2 regions of the Streptomyces botrytidirepellens genome follow, and region 2 is predicted to be linked to the other one. Evidence: riboswitches for the same ligand, from Rfam matches in the RefSeq annotation. Region 2 holds a riboswitch; the other holds the start of a gene.
What was found. Region 2 has a riboswitch for cobalamin ahead of EEJ42_RS46790 (ribonucleoside-diphosphate reductase subunit alpha). Riboswitches for the same ligand answer to the same signal wherever they lie in the genome.

Region 1: linked by a shared signal. The riboswitch ahead of nicT (Nickel transporter NicT) and the one ahead of EEJ42_RS46790 (ribonucleoside-diphosphate reductase subunit alpha) in region 2 are both predicted to bind cobalamin.

Annotation. Positions count from the first base shown of each region.
Region 1 is NZ_RIBZ01000883.1:33,572-40,975, forward strand. It holds gene EEJ42_RS49440 (hypothetical protein) at 1-46, shown strand, start outside; gene EEJ42_RS49445 (GAF and ANTAR domain-containing protein) at 84-770, shown strand; gene EEJ42_RS49450 (aconitate hydratase) at 968-2,944, opposite strand; gene nicT (Nickel transporter NicT) at 3,079-4,179, opposite strand; cobalamin riboswitch at 4,208-4,408, opposite strand; gene EEJ42_RS49460 (EamA family transporter) at 4,478-5,416, opposite strand; gene EEJ42_RS49465 (LysR family transcriptional regulator) at 5,485-6,339, shown strand; gene EEJ42_RS51585 (DUF6131 family protein) at 6,357-6,512, opposite strand; gene EEJ42_RS49470 (carboxylesterase/lipase family protein) at 6,663-7,404, shown strand, end outside.
Region 2 is NZ_RIBZ01000867.1:4,199-11,602, reverse strand. It holds gene EEJ42_RS46805 (DeoR/GlpR family DNA-binding transcription regulator) at 1-72, opposite strand, end outside; gene EEJ42_RS46800 (histidine phosphatase family protein) at 69-806, opposite strand; gene EEJ42_RS46795 (FGGY-family carbohydrate kinase) at 921-2,390, shown strand; cobalamin riboswitch at 2,505-2,627, shown strand; gene EEJ42_RS46790 (ribonucleoside-diphosphate reductase subunit alpha) at 2,755-5,163, shown strand; gene EEJ42_RS46785 (ribonucleotide-diphosphate reductase subunit beta) at 5,181-6,212, shown strand; gene EEJ42_RS53600 (hypothetical protein) at 6,355-6,780, shown strand; gene EEJ42_RS46775 (hypothetical protein) at 6,777-7,404, shown strand, end outside.

The DNA.
Region 1 (7,404 bases), on a different contig from region 2:
CGGCATCCTGCCGTACGTGGTCCGCCGTTCCCTCCAGGGACCATGATGGCCCTGCGGGGACGACGGCGAGAGAGACGGTGGAGATGGACTGGGAGAGCTTCGCGGAGCAGATGGCCGTGATGGCGCGGGACCTGCTGGCGCAGGACTCGGTGGACGGGACGCTGGAGCGGATCACCGAATGTGCCGTGGAGATCGTCGAGGGGTGCGACGCGGCCGGAATCCTGGTCCTCCACGGTCAGAAGGTGGAGACCCTGGCCCCGACCGAGGGGCTGGTGGTCCGCTCCGATCAGTTGCAGGAGCTGACCGGTGAGGGCCCGTGTTTCGACGCCGCGCTCCGCAGCGAGCCCGTCCACCGGATCAAGGACTTCGCCGCGCCGCAGGAGAGGTGGCCCGAGTTCGGGCGCCGGGCCCGCGACCTGGGCATCGGGAGCATGATGGGGTTCCTGCTCTACACGCGGGAGGAGGAACTCGGTTCGCTGAATCTCTATTCGCGGAGTACGGGCGTCTTCACCAAGGGCAGTGAGACGGCGGGCTGGCTGCTGGCCTCGCACGCCGCGGTCGCGTTCTCCAGCGCCCGCACCGCCGACCAGCTCCAGCAGGCGCTCTCCACCCGGCACACCATCGGCGAGGCCATGGGCATCCTCATGGAGCGCCTCAAGATCAGCGAGGACGACGCCTTCAGCGTGCTGCGGCGGGTGTCCCAGGAGCGCAACATCAAGCTGCGGGACATCGCCCGGCAGGTGTGTGAGAGCGGCGGCATCGACGACTGACCGCCGCCGTGCCGCCGAGGGGCGGCTCCACCGGCCCGCATTCTGGACCGGAAGAGCCTGGCCATCCCGTTCCCCCGGGGGACTCGCGGACAGCGTGGGCGGCGAGTACCCGCCGCCCGGACCCGTATGCATGCGCACCGGACCCGATGAGTGATGACCGGTCAGCGGGCCAGCGGCGGTCAGCGGGCGAGCGCCCGTCAGCGGGCCAGGGCCGGGATGATGCCGCCCGCGAGGACCGCCTCGCACTGCCGCGGGGAGAGCCGGTGGCGCAGCAGGTACTCCTCGTCCCGCGTGACGTTGCGCACCCGGAGCGTCGGGTCGTCCGTCCTGGCGAGGGCCTCGTGCAGACCGGGCAGGCGCAGCCGGTCGTCGGTCTCGATGCGCTCGTAGTCGCCGGGGTCGTCGAATTCGAGGGCGAGGACGCCGAAGTTGGCGAGGTTCTGCCAGTGGATGCGGGCGTACGACTTGGCGATGACCGCCCGTAGTCCGAGGTAGCGCGGGGTGATGGCGGCGTGTTCGCGGGACGAGCCCTGGCCGTAGTTCGCCCCGGCCACGATGAGGTGTCCGGTGTCGTCCCGGGCCGACGCGGCGCGCCGGGGGTAGTCGGGGTCCAGCCGGGTCAGGGTGAACTCGGCCAGCTTCGGGATGTTGGACCGGTACGGCAGGGCCTTCGCCCCGGCCGGGGAGATCTCGTCGGTCGAGACGTCGTCACCGGCCTTGAGGAGGACCGGGCCTTCCAGGGTGTCCGGCAGCGGATCGAGATCGGGCAGCGCGGAGATGTTGGGGCCGCGCCGCAGCTGGACGCGGCGGGCCTCGTCCGGCGGCAGCGGCGGCTCCAGCATGGCGACGTTGACCGACGCCGGTGCGGGGGCGTCCGGGGTGGGCGGGACCGCCGACAGGCGGTCGGCCCAGTCGCGCGGGTCCGTGATGACGCCGGTCAGCGCGGAGGCCGTGGCGGTCTCCGGTGAACACAGCCACACCGCGTCGTCCTCGGTGCCGGAGCGGCCGGGGAAGTTGCGCGGGAACGTACGCAGCGAATTGCGCCCCGCGGCGGGGGCCTGGCCCATGCCGATGCAGCCGAGACAGCCCGACTGGTGGATGCGGCCACCGGCGGCGATCAGGTCGAACGTGGCACCGGAGCGCGTCAGGTCCTGGAGGATCTCGCGGGACGTCGGGTTGATGTCGAAGCTCACCTCGGGCGCCGTCTGCCGCCCCGCCACCATGGCCGCCGGTACGGCGAAGTCGCGGAACCCGGGGTTGGCGGAGGAGCCGAGGACCGCCTGCCCGATGGGCTCCCCGGCGGCCTCCCGGACCGGCACGACGTTTCCCGGGGAGGTGGGCCGTGCGATCAGCGGCTCCAGGGACGACAGGTCGATCTCCTCGTCGAGGTCGTAACGGACGTCCTCGTCCGCGACGATCTCCACGAAGTCCTCGCCCCGCCCCACCCCCGCCAGGAAGTCGCGCACCGCGCCGTCGGAGGGGAAGACGGTGGTGGTGGCGCCGAGTTCCGCCCCCATGTTCGCGATGACGTGCCGGTCCATGGCGGTGAGGGAGGCCAGGCCGGGCCCGTGGTACTCCAGTACGCGGTGGACGCCGCCCTGCACCCCGTGACGGCGCAGCATCTCCAGGATCACGTCCTTGGCGCTGACCCACGGCGGCAGTTCCCCGGTCAGCCGGATGCCCCAGATCGCCGGCATGGTCAGGTGGAGCGGCCGTCCGGCCATGGCGAGAGCCACTTCCAGGCCGCCGGTGCCGATCGCCAGCATGCCCAGGGAGCCGCCCGCGCAGGTGTGCGAGTCGGATCCGGCGAGCGTTCTGCCGGGGGCGCCGAAGTGCTGCATGTGCGTCGGGTGGGAGACACCGTTGCCGGGTTTGGAGAACCACAGGCCGAAGCGGCGGGCGCCCGAACGCAGGAAGAGGTGGTCCTCGGCGTTGCGCTCGTCGGCCTGGAGGATGTTGTGGTCGACGTACTGGACGCTGACCTGCGTACGGACCCGGTCCAGCGCCAGCGCCTCCAGCTCCTGCATCACCAGGGTGCCGGTGGCGTCCTGGGTGAGCGTCTGGTCCACGCGCAGCGCGATCTCCTCCCCCGGCCGCATGCTGCCGGACACGAGGTGGTCGCCGATCAGCCGCTGCGTCACGGTGCCGTGTGCGTGGCCATGGGGCAGACCCATAGCGGTACCGCCTTCCCGGTGCGGCGCTGCCGGACGGTCCGGGCGCCACCATGCGGGTTCCCGTTCCGCGGCCGCCATGCAGGGCCCGCCCCGGCACAGTCACCCGGACGGGCGTCCCGGCCCCGGGCCCGGCGTCAGCCGCCGTCCGCGTCCGCGGCCGCCGGGGCGGTGCGGACGGCCCAGCGCTGTTCGACCTTGGCGATCCGCCAGTAGGCCAGCGCCGCGGCCCACACCACGACGAACAGGCCGACGATGATGAACCCGACGTTGTCCAGGTTCAGGCCGGAGATCCAGCCGGTGACGGCGTCCCGCAGGGCGAGCTTGTCGTGGAGCACGCCGACCAGCTCGATGGTGCCGATGAGGAAGGCCACCGCGATCGACAGACCGGTGATGGCCAGGTTGTAGAACACCTTGCGGACGGGGTTGGAGAACGCCCACTGGTAGGCGAAGTTCATGAAGGTGCCGTCGAGGGTGTCGAACAGGCTCATCCCGGCGGCGAACAGCAGCGGCAGACACAGGACGGCGTACCAGGGCAGTCCCGCGGCGGCGCCGCTCCCGGCCATCACCATCAGCGTGACCTCGGTGGCGGTGTCGAAGCCGAGCCCGAAGAGGAAGCCGAGCGGGTACATCTGGCCGGGCCGGGTGATGGACTTCGTGAAGCGGCCCAGGACGCGGTTCATGAAGCCGCGCGAGTCCAGGTGCGCCTCCAGCTCCGACTCGTCGAACTGCCCGGCGCGCATCGCCCGGAACACCCGCAGGATGCCCAGCAGGGCGACCAGGTTGAGCGCGGCGATGAGGTAGAGGAAGGTCCCCGACACGGTGGTGCCGATGACCCCGAGGACCTGGTGGGTGCCGGAGTTCTCGTTCACCAGGGTGCCCGCCAGCCGCGTACCGCCGGCGACCAGCGCGGCCAGCAGCACCACGACGCTGGAGTGGCCGAGCGCGAACCAGAAGCCCACCGACACCGGCCGCTTGCCGTCGGCCATCAGCTTGCGGGTGGTGTTGTCGATCGCGGCGATGTGGTCGGCGTCGAAGGCGTGCCGCATGCCCAGGGTGTACGCGGTGATCCCGAGGCCGACGCCGAACGTCTTGGCGCCGACCTCGTAGTGGTGCGGGGTGACCACCAGGAAGAGCAGACCGAAGGCGACGGCGTGCAGGGCGACGATCACCGCCAGCAGCCCGGCGGTCCGGACGGTGTCCTCGCGCCGCCATGCGAATGCGGTGGGCAGGGTCATGCGGTCACGCTCCAGCACCTCGTGGATCACTTCGTGAGATGCCGCGGCCGGTCTCCTGGCTGACGGGTCGACGCGACCGCCCCTGCCTTCCCGGCCGCGCGAGGCGGCCAGTGGCTCCGCGGCCCGGTCCTGCGGCCGCGGAACGGGACGAGAACTCCCCGATTCACAGTGGCGAGGGCCGCTCCGGTTTCCCACCGGCTTCCCGAACACCACGGCGCGGCAACTGTAGGCGGCACCCCGCAAAACCGGCAAGTGGCGCACTTTCAGCAACGGTCAGGCGCGTGCGGTTCGGCAACGGTCACGCGCGCGAGGTGAGGATGCTGAGCGCGTTGGCCGCGACGATGGCGCCGATGCTCGCCCACTCGGTCCACCCCAGGCCCTGGCCGAGCAGGACCCATCCGACGACGGCGGCGAGGACCGGGTTGACGCTCATGAAGAGCCCGAAGGTCTGAGCGGGTACGCGGCGCAGCGTGAACAGGTCGGCGAGGTAGGGCACGGCGGAGGACAGGACACCGGCCGCGATGGCGTATCCGGCCGCCCCCGGCGTCGGCGGGTGCTGCACGGCGATGGCGATGCCGACGGGCAGGAACAGCACGGCGGAGACCGCCGCGGCCGCAGCCGACCCCTGCGCCCCGGGGACGCGGCGGCCGACGGTGCGGTTGAGCAGGATGTACGACGCCCAGCAGGCGGCGGCCAGCAGCCCGAGGCCGAGGCCCAGGTAGTCGGTGGAGGGCTGAGGACGCATCAGGGTGACCACGCCCGCCAGCGCGACCAGCGCGCAGCACGCGTCCGTGCGGCGGTGGGAGGCGGACAGGGCGATGGTGAGCGGCCCGAGGAACTCCAGGGTCACCGCGAGCCCGAGGCCGATGCGGTCGATGGCGCTGTACAGGGACAGGTTCATGGCGCCGAAGACCAGGGCCAGCAGCAGCACCGGCCACCACTGCTGCTTGGTGAAGGACCGCAAGCGGGGGCGGCCGACGGCCAGCAGGACGATGGCCGCGACGTACTGGCGTACCGCGACGACACCGGAGGCTCCGAGCACGGGAAAGGCGAGGGAGCCGATCGCGGCGCCGGTCTGGTTGGACAGGCCGCTGCCGGCCATGATGAGCACACCGGCCAGCGGGTGCCCGGCCGGTTTCCGGCCCGGGGCGTCCGGCAGATCCGGACCGGCGCGGTGTGACGTGGCGGTCGGCTGGGCGGGAGCAGGAGCGGAAGCGGGAGCGTGGGCTGCGTCCATACCGCGATCGTGCGGTCGCGCGAGCGTTGCGCAAAATGCGTTGACCGCCACACCTATACGCTTGGGTTATGGATGTGGAGCTGCGACAGTTGCGCTGTCTCGTCGCGATCGTGGACGAGGGCACCTTCACCGATGCCGCGATCGCGCTCGGAGTCTCCCAGGCGGCCGTGTCCCGCACGGTGGCCTCGCTCGAACGCGCCCTCGGGGTGCGCCTGTTGCGGCGTACCTCCCGGACGGTGACCCCGACCGGCACCGGGCTGCGGGTGGTGGCGCAGGCCCGGCGGGTGCTGGGCGAGGTGGACCATCTGGTGCGGGAGGCCACGTCGGGTCACACACGGCTGCGGATCGGCTACGCGTGGTCGGCGCTGGGCAGCCACACCCCCACCTTCCAGCGCCGCTGGGCCGCCGCCCATCCGGAGACCGATCTGCACCTCGTCCGCGTCAACGCCACCACCGCCGGTCTGGCGGAAGGGGCCTGCGACCTGGCCGTGCTGCGCAGGCCGCTGGAGGACCAGCGTTTCGACTCCGCCATCGTGGGGCTGGAGCGGCGGCTGTGCGCGATGGCGGCGGACGACCCCCTGGCCCGGCGCCGCTCCATCCGGCTCGCCGACATCAGCGACCGCACGCTGCTGGTCGACCGGCGGACCGGCACCACCACCCCCGAGCTCTGGCCACCCGGCTCCCGCCCGGACACCGAGGAGACGCACGACGTCGACGACTGGCTCAACCTGATCTCCACGGGCCGCTGCGTGGGGATGACGGCGGAGTCGACCGCGCACCAGTATCCGCGGCCCGGCATCGTGTACCGGCCGGTGCGCGACGCCGAGCCGATCGCGGTGCGGCTGGGCTGGTGGCGGGACGATCCGCACCCCGCGGGGCAGGCGGTGATCGAGCTGATCACCGCCCTGTACCGCACGGGGTGACCCCCCGGTCTGCGCCTTTAGTAGAAGTGTCGCCGTCCGGCGACCGCGTGACCGGCGGCGCCCATGGCCCACAGGACCGCCCCGATGACGAGAAGGACGATGCCGATCGTCCACAGAACGGCGATGCCGGTCAGCAGACCGATGATGAGGAGAATGACCCCGAGGACAATCATGGTGTCCTCCGATCTCTCGAGAGTGCTCCACTTCCACTATCTGCCTCTTCCGCCTGCCACGCCAACACGTCGCACCCCGCCGGGGCTATCCGTGCGCGGCTCGGGCATCGTGGCTCCGACGTGTTCACCAGGAACCGCGAGGAGTCATCGATGACGACAGCCGAGTCCAGCGAGTCGGCAACCGGGACCGCCGAGCCCGTGGTGCGCGCCGCCGCCGGTGCGGTGCGCGGCCGCCGGGAGGGCGGTCTGGCCGTGTTCCGCGGCATCCCGTTCGCCGAGCCGCCGGTGGGGGACGCGCGGTTTCAGGCGCCGCGCCCCGTGCGCTCCTGGGAGGGGACGCGGGACGCGTACGTTTTCGGGCCGCCGCCCCCGCAGGAGTCGGGGTTCATGGGCCGCGCCGGGGTCCTGGAGGCGCCGACGGGCGACGACTGGCTGACGGTCAACGTGTGGACGCCCGAGCCGGACCCGGCCGCCCGCCGCCCCGTCATGGTGTGGATCTACGGCGGCGCCTACAAGCTCGGCCACTCCGGCAGCCCCGGCTACGACGCCCGGCGCATCGCCCGTGACGGCGACGTCGTCGTGGTCACCCTCAACTACCGGGTCGGCATCGAGGGCTTCGCCCAGATCGACGGGGCGCCCGCCAACCGCGGTCTGCTCGACCAGGTCGCGGCCCTGGAATGGGTGCGGGAGAACATCGCGGCGTTCGGCGGCGACCCCGGCCGGGTCACCGTGTTCGGGGAGTCGGCCGGAGCCGGATCGGTCGCCTCGCTGCTGGCCATGCCGAGCGCGGCGGGACTGTTCCGGCGCGCCATCGCGCAGAGCGTGCCGGGCACGTACTTCTCCGGCGAGCTGGCCCGGGACATCGCGGGCGCGCTCGCCGCCGAGGTGGGCC
Region 2 (7,404 bases):
GGCGGTGGAGTGGGCGAGGACGTATTCGGTGATGGTCTGTCTGCGGGCGTCCTGGGAGCGGACCGTGGTCATGGGCGGGTTCCTCCCGTAGCGCCGTCGGCGGGCCCGGCGTCGGCAGGCGCGTTCGCGGTGGGCACGGTGCCGGTAGGCGCGTTCGCGGTGGGCACGGTGTCGGCAGGCGCGTTCGCGGTGGGCACGGTGTCGGTGGGGACGTTCAGGGAGCGCAGCGCCGTGCGGTCGCCGTCGACGCCGATCTCGGTCACCGCCGCGTTGTCCAGCCGGGGGAAGACCGTGCGGTAGCGGCCGACGGGGATGCCGAGCAGGGTGCACAGCGCGGTCCGCAGCAGGCTGTTGTGCGCCACGACGAGCACCGTGCGGTCCGGGTGCGCGGCGGCAAGCCGGCGCAGGGCGGCGACGGCGCGGGCCGCGGCCTCGCCGGGGCGCTCCGAGCCGGGGAAGGCGCCGGTCTCGGGGTCGTCGCGGAACGCCCGGACGGCCGCCGGATCCTCCGCCTCCATCTCGGCGAGGGTGCGGCCCTCGCCCCAGCCGAAGTCCATCTCGCGCAGGTCCTCGACCACTTCGGGGACCAGGGCCAGCGCGGTGGCGGCCGGTTCGGCGGTGTGCCGCGCCCGGCTCAGCGGGGAGCACGCCACCGCGTCGATCCCACGGCCCCGCGCCCAGTGGGCGAGGGCCCGCGCCTGCCGGTGGCCGCGCTCGGTCAGCGCGATGTCCGAGGTTCCGGCGTACCGGTTCTCCGCGTGCCACACGGTCTCCCCGTGGCGTACGAGCAGCAGTCGGGCGGTCATCCGGGTTCTCCCCTGCGTCAACCATGGCCTGAGCCATTGCCTGATCACGTCTCCGGTGTTAAATCTAGCATCGCTCATGTGATGGAGCGCCGAGGTTCCGGAGGGAAGCAGGGCATGCGCATGATCATCGGAGTGGATGTCGGCACTTCCGTCACCAAGGCCGTGGCCTTCGGCCGCGACGGGGTCGCGCGCGCCTCCGCGGCCCGCCCCAGCCGACTGGACCGCCTGCCCGGCGGCCGGGTCGAACAGGACCTGGAGGACGTGCTGCGCACCGTCGCCGAGGTGGTGCGCGAGGTGGCCGCGGCGCTCCCCGGCCCGCCCGCCGCGCTCGCGCTCACCGGCCAGGGCGACGGGCTGTGGCTGCGCGACGAGACGGGCCGGGCGGTGCGCCCGCCGATCTCCTGGCTGGACGGCCGGGGCGGCGGGACCATCGGCCGCTGGCGCGCCGACGGCACGCTCGAAGCCCTCTACGCGCTCACCGGCTCCGGGCTGTTCCCGGGCTGCCACGCCCCGCTGCTGCACTGGCTGGCCGAGCACGAGCCGGAGTCGCTGGAGCGGGCGGCGGTCGCGGGCTACTGCGTGGACGCGGTGGCCCAGCGGCTGACCGGCGCCATCACCGTGGACGCCTCCGACGCGTCGCTGCCGTTCCTCGACGTCACCACCCGTACGTATGTGCCGGACGCCCTGGAACGCTGCGGACTGTCCGGCCACGCCCGGCTGCTGCCGAGCCCCGCCGCGCCCGGCACCGTCCTCGCGCTGGACGACGAAGGGGCCCAACTGACCGGGCTGCCGCCCGGACTGCCCGTGGTCTCCGGTCCGTACGACCTCCCGGCGTGCGCCATCGGCAGCGGGGTGCGGGACGTGGGCGACGGGCTGCTCATCGTCGGCACCACGCTGGCCTGCCAGGTGCTCACCGACCGCGCGGCGGTGGACGCTTCGGCCGATCCGGCCGGAATGTGGCTGTGCACCCCCGACCCGGAGCGCTGGCTGCGCGCGATGCCCGCGATGGTCGGCACGGCCGCCCTGGAGTGGGTGCTCGATCTCACAGGGACGACCACCGCCGAGCTGGACGCCCTGCTCGACGGGAGTCCGCCGGGCGCGAACGGCGTGACCGCGCTGCCCTTCCTGTCCGGCGCCGGGGAGCGCGCCCCGTTCGTGGAGCCCGCCGCCCAGGGGCGGTTGGACGGTCTCACCCTCGCCACCACCCGCGCGGACACCGTACGGGCCGTGTGCGAGGCCATCGCCTACGCGGCCCGCCACTGCCTGGAGGCCGCCGGGCTCTCGGGGCGGCTCGCGCTGTGCGGCGGAGGGGTGCGTTCCGCCGCCTGGACGGAGATTTTCGCGAACGTCATCGGCCGCCCGGTGGTCATTCCGGACGAGCCGGAGGTCGGCGCGCGGGGCGCGGTCGCGGTCGCGTGGCGGTCGCTCGGCGACCCCGTGGACGCGTCCCGGTGGCGCTCCGCGTCCCGTACGGTCGAGCCGCGGAGCGAGCTTCGCGGCGCGTACGAGGACGGTTACGCGGGCTACCGCGACCGCCTCGCCCGTGCCCTGGAGGAATGGCGGACGAGCGGTCCGGGAAGCTAGTTTTCCCTGGGATTCCGGCGCGGCCAAAGCCCGACGCGACTAGCACATCCATACGAATCCACCCAGCTGACGACACAACATCTGGGGGCGCGTGCGCAGCACGACACAAGATGTATGCTCGTTTCCGCTGTCGCCGCAGGGGAATCCGGCGCGAATCCGGAACTGTCCCGCAACGGTGTACGTGTGCGCTTTTGCGTACCCGTGAGTCCGATGACCTGCCGACGGCCGTCTGCATACGTCCGGGCCTCGCGGGTTGGGCCGATGGACGCTGCGTGGTGTGCCGTAAAGCGGAATCGGCATGCCCGTGAGCGGCCATCGCGCACTGCCCTCGCAGGCCCCCAGCCGAGCGAGGGAGAACACTTCAGTGACCATCGCGCCCGCCGACCCGGTTTCAGAGGCAGCGGAGACTCCGGCAGCGGCCGACGCGCCCGGGACCGCCTTGTTGCGGACCCTCACCGGGCTCACCGCCGATCTGCCCGCCACCGACCCCGGCAAGGTCGCGGCCGCCGCCCTGCGCGGCCGCCATCCCGGTTCGGACGAGGCGGAGTTGCGCTCCCTGGCGACCGAGGCGGCGGCCGGACTCATCGGCGAGGAGCCGGAGTACTCCAAGCTCGCCGCGCGGCTGCTGACCCGCGCGATCGCCGAGGAGGCGGCCGGGCAGGGCGCGGACTCCTTCTCCGCGTCCGTCGCCGTGGGCCACCGCGAGGGCCTGATCGCCGACTCCACCGCCGAGTTCGTGACCGCCCACGCCGCCCGGCTGGACGCGCTGGTCGACCGGGCGCTGGCCGACGGCGCCGACGACCGCTTCGGCTACTTCGGGCTGCGCACCCTGCACAGCCGCTATCTGCTCCGCCACCCCATCACCCGTCAGGTGATCGAGACCCCGCAGCACTTCCTGCTGCGAGTGGCCTGCGGGCTCGCCGAGGACCGATCCGAGCGGGCGCTGGACGACGTCGCCGAGCTGTACCGGATGACCAGCACGCTGTCGTACCTGCCCAGCTCCCCCACGCTGTTCAACTCCGGCACCCGGCACCCGCAGATGTCCTCCTGCTATCTGCTGGACTCGCCGCTGGACGAGCTGGACTCGATCTACAACCGCTACCACCAGGTCGCGCGCTTGTCGAAGCACGCGGGCGGCATCGGTCTGTCGTACTCCCGCATCCGCGCCCGCGGTTCGCTGATCCGCGGCACCAACGGGCACTCCAACGGCATCGTGCCGTTCCTGCGCACGCTCGACGCCTCGGTGGCGGCCGTCAACCAGGGCGGCCGGCGCAAGGGCGCGGCCTGCGTCTACCTGGAGACCTGGCACGCGGACATCGAGGAGTTCCTGGAGCTGCGGGACAACACGGGCGAAGAGGCCCGCCGCACCCACAACCTCAACATCGCGCACTGGATCCCGGACGAGTTCATGCGCCGGGTCGAGGCGGACGGCGACTGGTCGCTGTTCTCGCCCGTGGACGCGCCCGAACTGGTCGACCTGTGGGGCGAGGAGTTCGACGCCGCGTACCGCAAGGCCGAGGCCGAGGGCCGGGCGCTCAAGCAGGTCCCGGCGCGCCAGCTGTACTCCCGGATGATGCGCACCCTCGCGCAGACCGGCAACGGCTGGATGACGTTCAAGGACGCCGCCAACCGCACCGCCAACCAGACCGCCGAGCCGGGCCGGGTCGTCCACTCCTCCAACCTGTGCACCGAGATCCTGGAGGTCACCGACGACGGCGAGACCGCCGTCTGCAACCTCGGCTCGGTCAACCTGGCCGCGCACCTGGGTGAGGACGGTGAGATGGACTGGGAGCGGCTGGACCGCACCGTCCGCACCGCCGTGACCTTCCTCGACCGCGTGGTGGACATCAACTTCTACCCCACGGAAGAGGCCGGGGCGTCCAACTCCCGCTGGCGGCCGGTGGGGCTCGGCCTGATGGGCCTCCAGGACGTCTTCTTCCGGCTGCGGCTGCCGTTCGACTCGCCCGAGGCGCAGGCGCTCTCCACCCGGATCTCCGAGCGCATCATGCTCGCCGCGTACGAGGCGTCCTGCGACCTCGCCGAGCGCCACGGCCCGCACCCGGCCTGGGCCGAGACCCGCACCGCGCGCGGCGTGCTCCACCCGGACCACTACACCGGCGCGCAGGCCGCCTGGCCCGAGCGCTGGGAGGCGCTGCGCACCCGAATGGCGACCACCGGCATGCGGAACTCGCTGCTGCTGGCGATCGCGCCGACCGCCACCATCGCCTCCATCGCGGGCGTGTACGAGTGCATCGAGCCGCAGGTCTCCAACCTCTTCAAGCGCGAAACGCTCAGCGGTGAGTTCCTCCAGGTCAACAACTACCTGGTGAACGACCTGAAGAAGCTCGGCGTGTGGGACACCCAGACCCGTGACGCGCTGCGCGAGGCCAACGGCTCGGTCCAGGACCTCTCCTGGGTTCCCCAGGACGTACGCGACCTCTACCGCACCGCGTGGGAGATCCCGCAGCGCGCCCTGATCGACATGGCGGCGGCCCGCACCCCGTACCTCGACCAGAGCCAGTCGCTGAACCTCTTCATGGCGGCGCCGACCATCGGCAAGCTCAGCTCGATGTACGCGTACGCCTGGAAGCGCGGCATCAAGACCACCTACTACCTGCGCTCCCGCCCGGCGACCCGGATCGCCCAGAGCGCCCGCGGTGGCGCCGCCACGGCCACCGTCCCCGCCCCCGTCCCCGCCCAGCAGACGCCCGCCGAGGCCGACGCGGTCGCCTGCTCCCTGGAAAACCCCGAGTCCTGCGAGGCCTGCCAGTAATGCCCACCGCATCCGAGATGACCACCGCGAACACCGCGACGGATCACGCCAAGAATCTGCTCGACCCCGGCTTCGAGCTGACCCTGCGGCCGATGCGGTACCCGCAGTTCTACGACCGCTACCGGGACGCGATCAAGAACACCTGGACCGTGGAAGAGGTCGACCTCCACTCGGACGTCGCCGACCTCGCCAAGCTGTCCCCCGGTGAGCAGCACATGATCAGCCGACTGGTGGCGTTCTTCGCGACCGGCGACTCGATCGTGTCCAACAACCTGGTGCTGACGCTCTACAAGCACATCAACTCCCCCGAGGCGCGGCTGTACCTGTCGCGGCAGCTCTTCGAGGAGGCCGTGCACGTCCAGTTCTACCTGACCCTGCTGGACACCTACCTGCCCGACCCGGACGACCGGGCGGCGTCCTTCGCGGCGGTCGAGAACATCCCCTCCATCCGGGAGAAGGCGGAATTCTGCTTCCGCTGGATGGACTCGGTGGAGAAGATCGACCGCCTGGAGTCCAAGGCCGACCGCCGCCGCTTCCTGCTCAACCTGATCTGCTTCGCGGCGTGCATCGAGGGCCTCTTCTTCTACGGCGCCTTCGCCTACGTCTACTGGTTCCGCTCGCGCGGCCTCCTGCACGGCCTCGCGACCGGCACCAACTGGGTGTTCCGCGACGAGTCCATGCACATGGAGTTCGCCTTCTCCGTCGTGGACACCGTCCGCGAGGAGGAGCCCGACCTCTTCGACGACGACCTGGAGCGCCAGGTCACCGACATGCTGAAGGAGGCCGTCCAGGCGGAGCTCCAATTCGCCCACGACCTCTGCGGCGACGGCCTGCCGGGCATGAACACCGAATCGATGCGCGCCTACCTGGAGTGCGTCGCCGACCAGCGCCTGGCGCGCCTCGGCTTCCCCGCGGTCTTCGGCTCGGAGAACCCGTTCTCCTTCATGGAACTCCAGGACGTCCAGGAGCTGACCAACTTCTTCGAACGCCGCGCCTCGGCCTACCAGGTCGCGGTCGAGGGCTCGGTCTCCTTCGACGACGACTTCTGACCGTCTCCGGGTGATACACCCCTTCGCTCGCGACACGGCCGCGCTCTTCCCGGAGCGCGGCCGTGTCGTCGTTGACATCCCCTGTCACCGACGGAACATTGGTTTGGCTCGGTTTACATAACGCTGAATCACCGAGGGGCACATGGGGTACAAGGGGGACGGCTTCTCCATCGACAACACTTCCATCAACGGCAGTTCGAACCTGCTGATCGAGATGGCGGGGCTGCTCTATGAAGGGCGCCCTGACGGCGACCTCTGCACCATGGCGCGAGCGCCGCGCGCCCATCCCGGCGTGGCGGCCAAGGCAGACCGGTTCGCCCGCTTCGCGAACGACCAGTACCAGGACCTGACGACGCTGCTCGCCGCGCTCTCCACTCGCCTCCGGGAAACCGGCGGCAGCTATGTCGACTTCGACGGAGACGTCGCGGACGCAAGGATGTCGAGTTCCTCGAAGACTGCAATCCCAAGCTCGTCGAGCGCAATTCCGATGAATTCCGCCGGCTACGTGACCTGCTGCTCGAGATCGAACCCGCCGCGAAACGCGCCGCCACCGGCACGGAGTGGGTGAGCAAGAGCCGCGAGCCCTACGACGACCGGCTGCGTCAAGCCCGTGACATGATCGCGCACCTCGCCGAGGGCTACGACGCGGCCCGCAAGGCGCTGCTGCACTACTCCGCGGCGCTGGACACCGCCAAGGCCCACTACGCCAACGGCAAGGCCGCCGAGCAGACCCTCGCGGATCTCATCGCACAGGTCGGCCAGGCCGTCACGCGTACGGCTCAGGAGGCCGAGCCGATGCGCCAGTGGGAGGACATGCGCGGCACCACCGGCTTCCTGGACTGGGCCGCTGAACTCACCATGGACATCGACGACATCAAGGACGACGCCAACCGCGCCCACGATCAGGCGAGTTCGGACTTCGGCAACGCGAAGACCGTCGAGAAGGACGCGCGCGACGACTGCCTCGCCACGCTGAGGAAGGCATACAAGGCTCTGCCCGATTTCCGCGGTGGCAGCTTCGCCGACGCCAAGGATCTGCTCGACAGCATCCCGGCGCTGCGCAAGGAGGCGGGCGAGGCCCGCAAGGACCCCCTCACCCGGCTCGAGGGCAGCGGCCCCAAGGCAGAGTTCGCTCCCCCGGTGGGCAAGGACGATGTCTCCCCCGCTCTCTGGGTCATCCGGATGAAGCTCC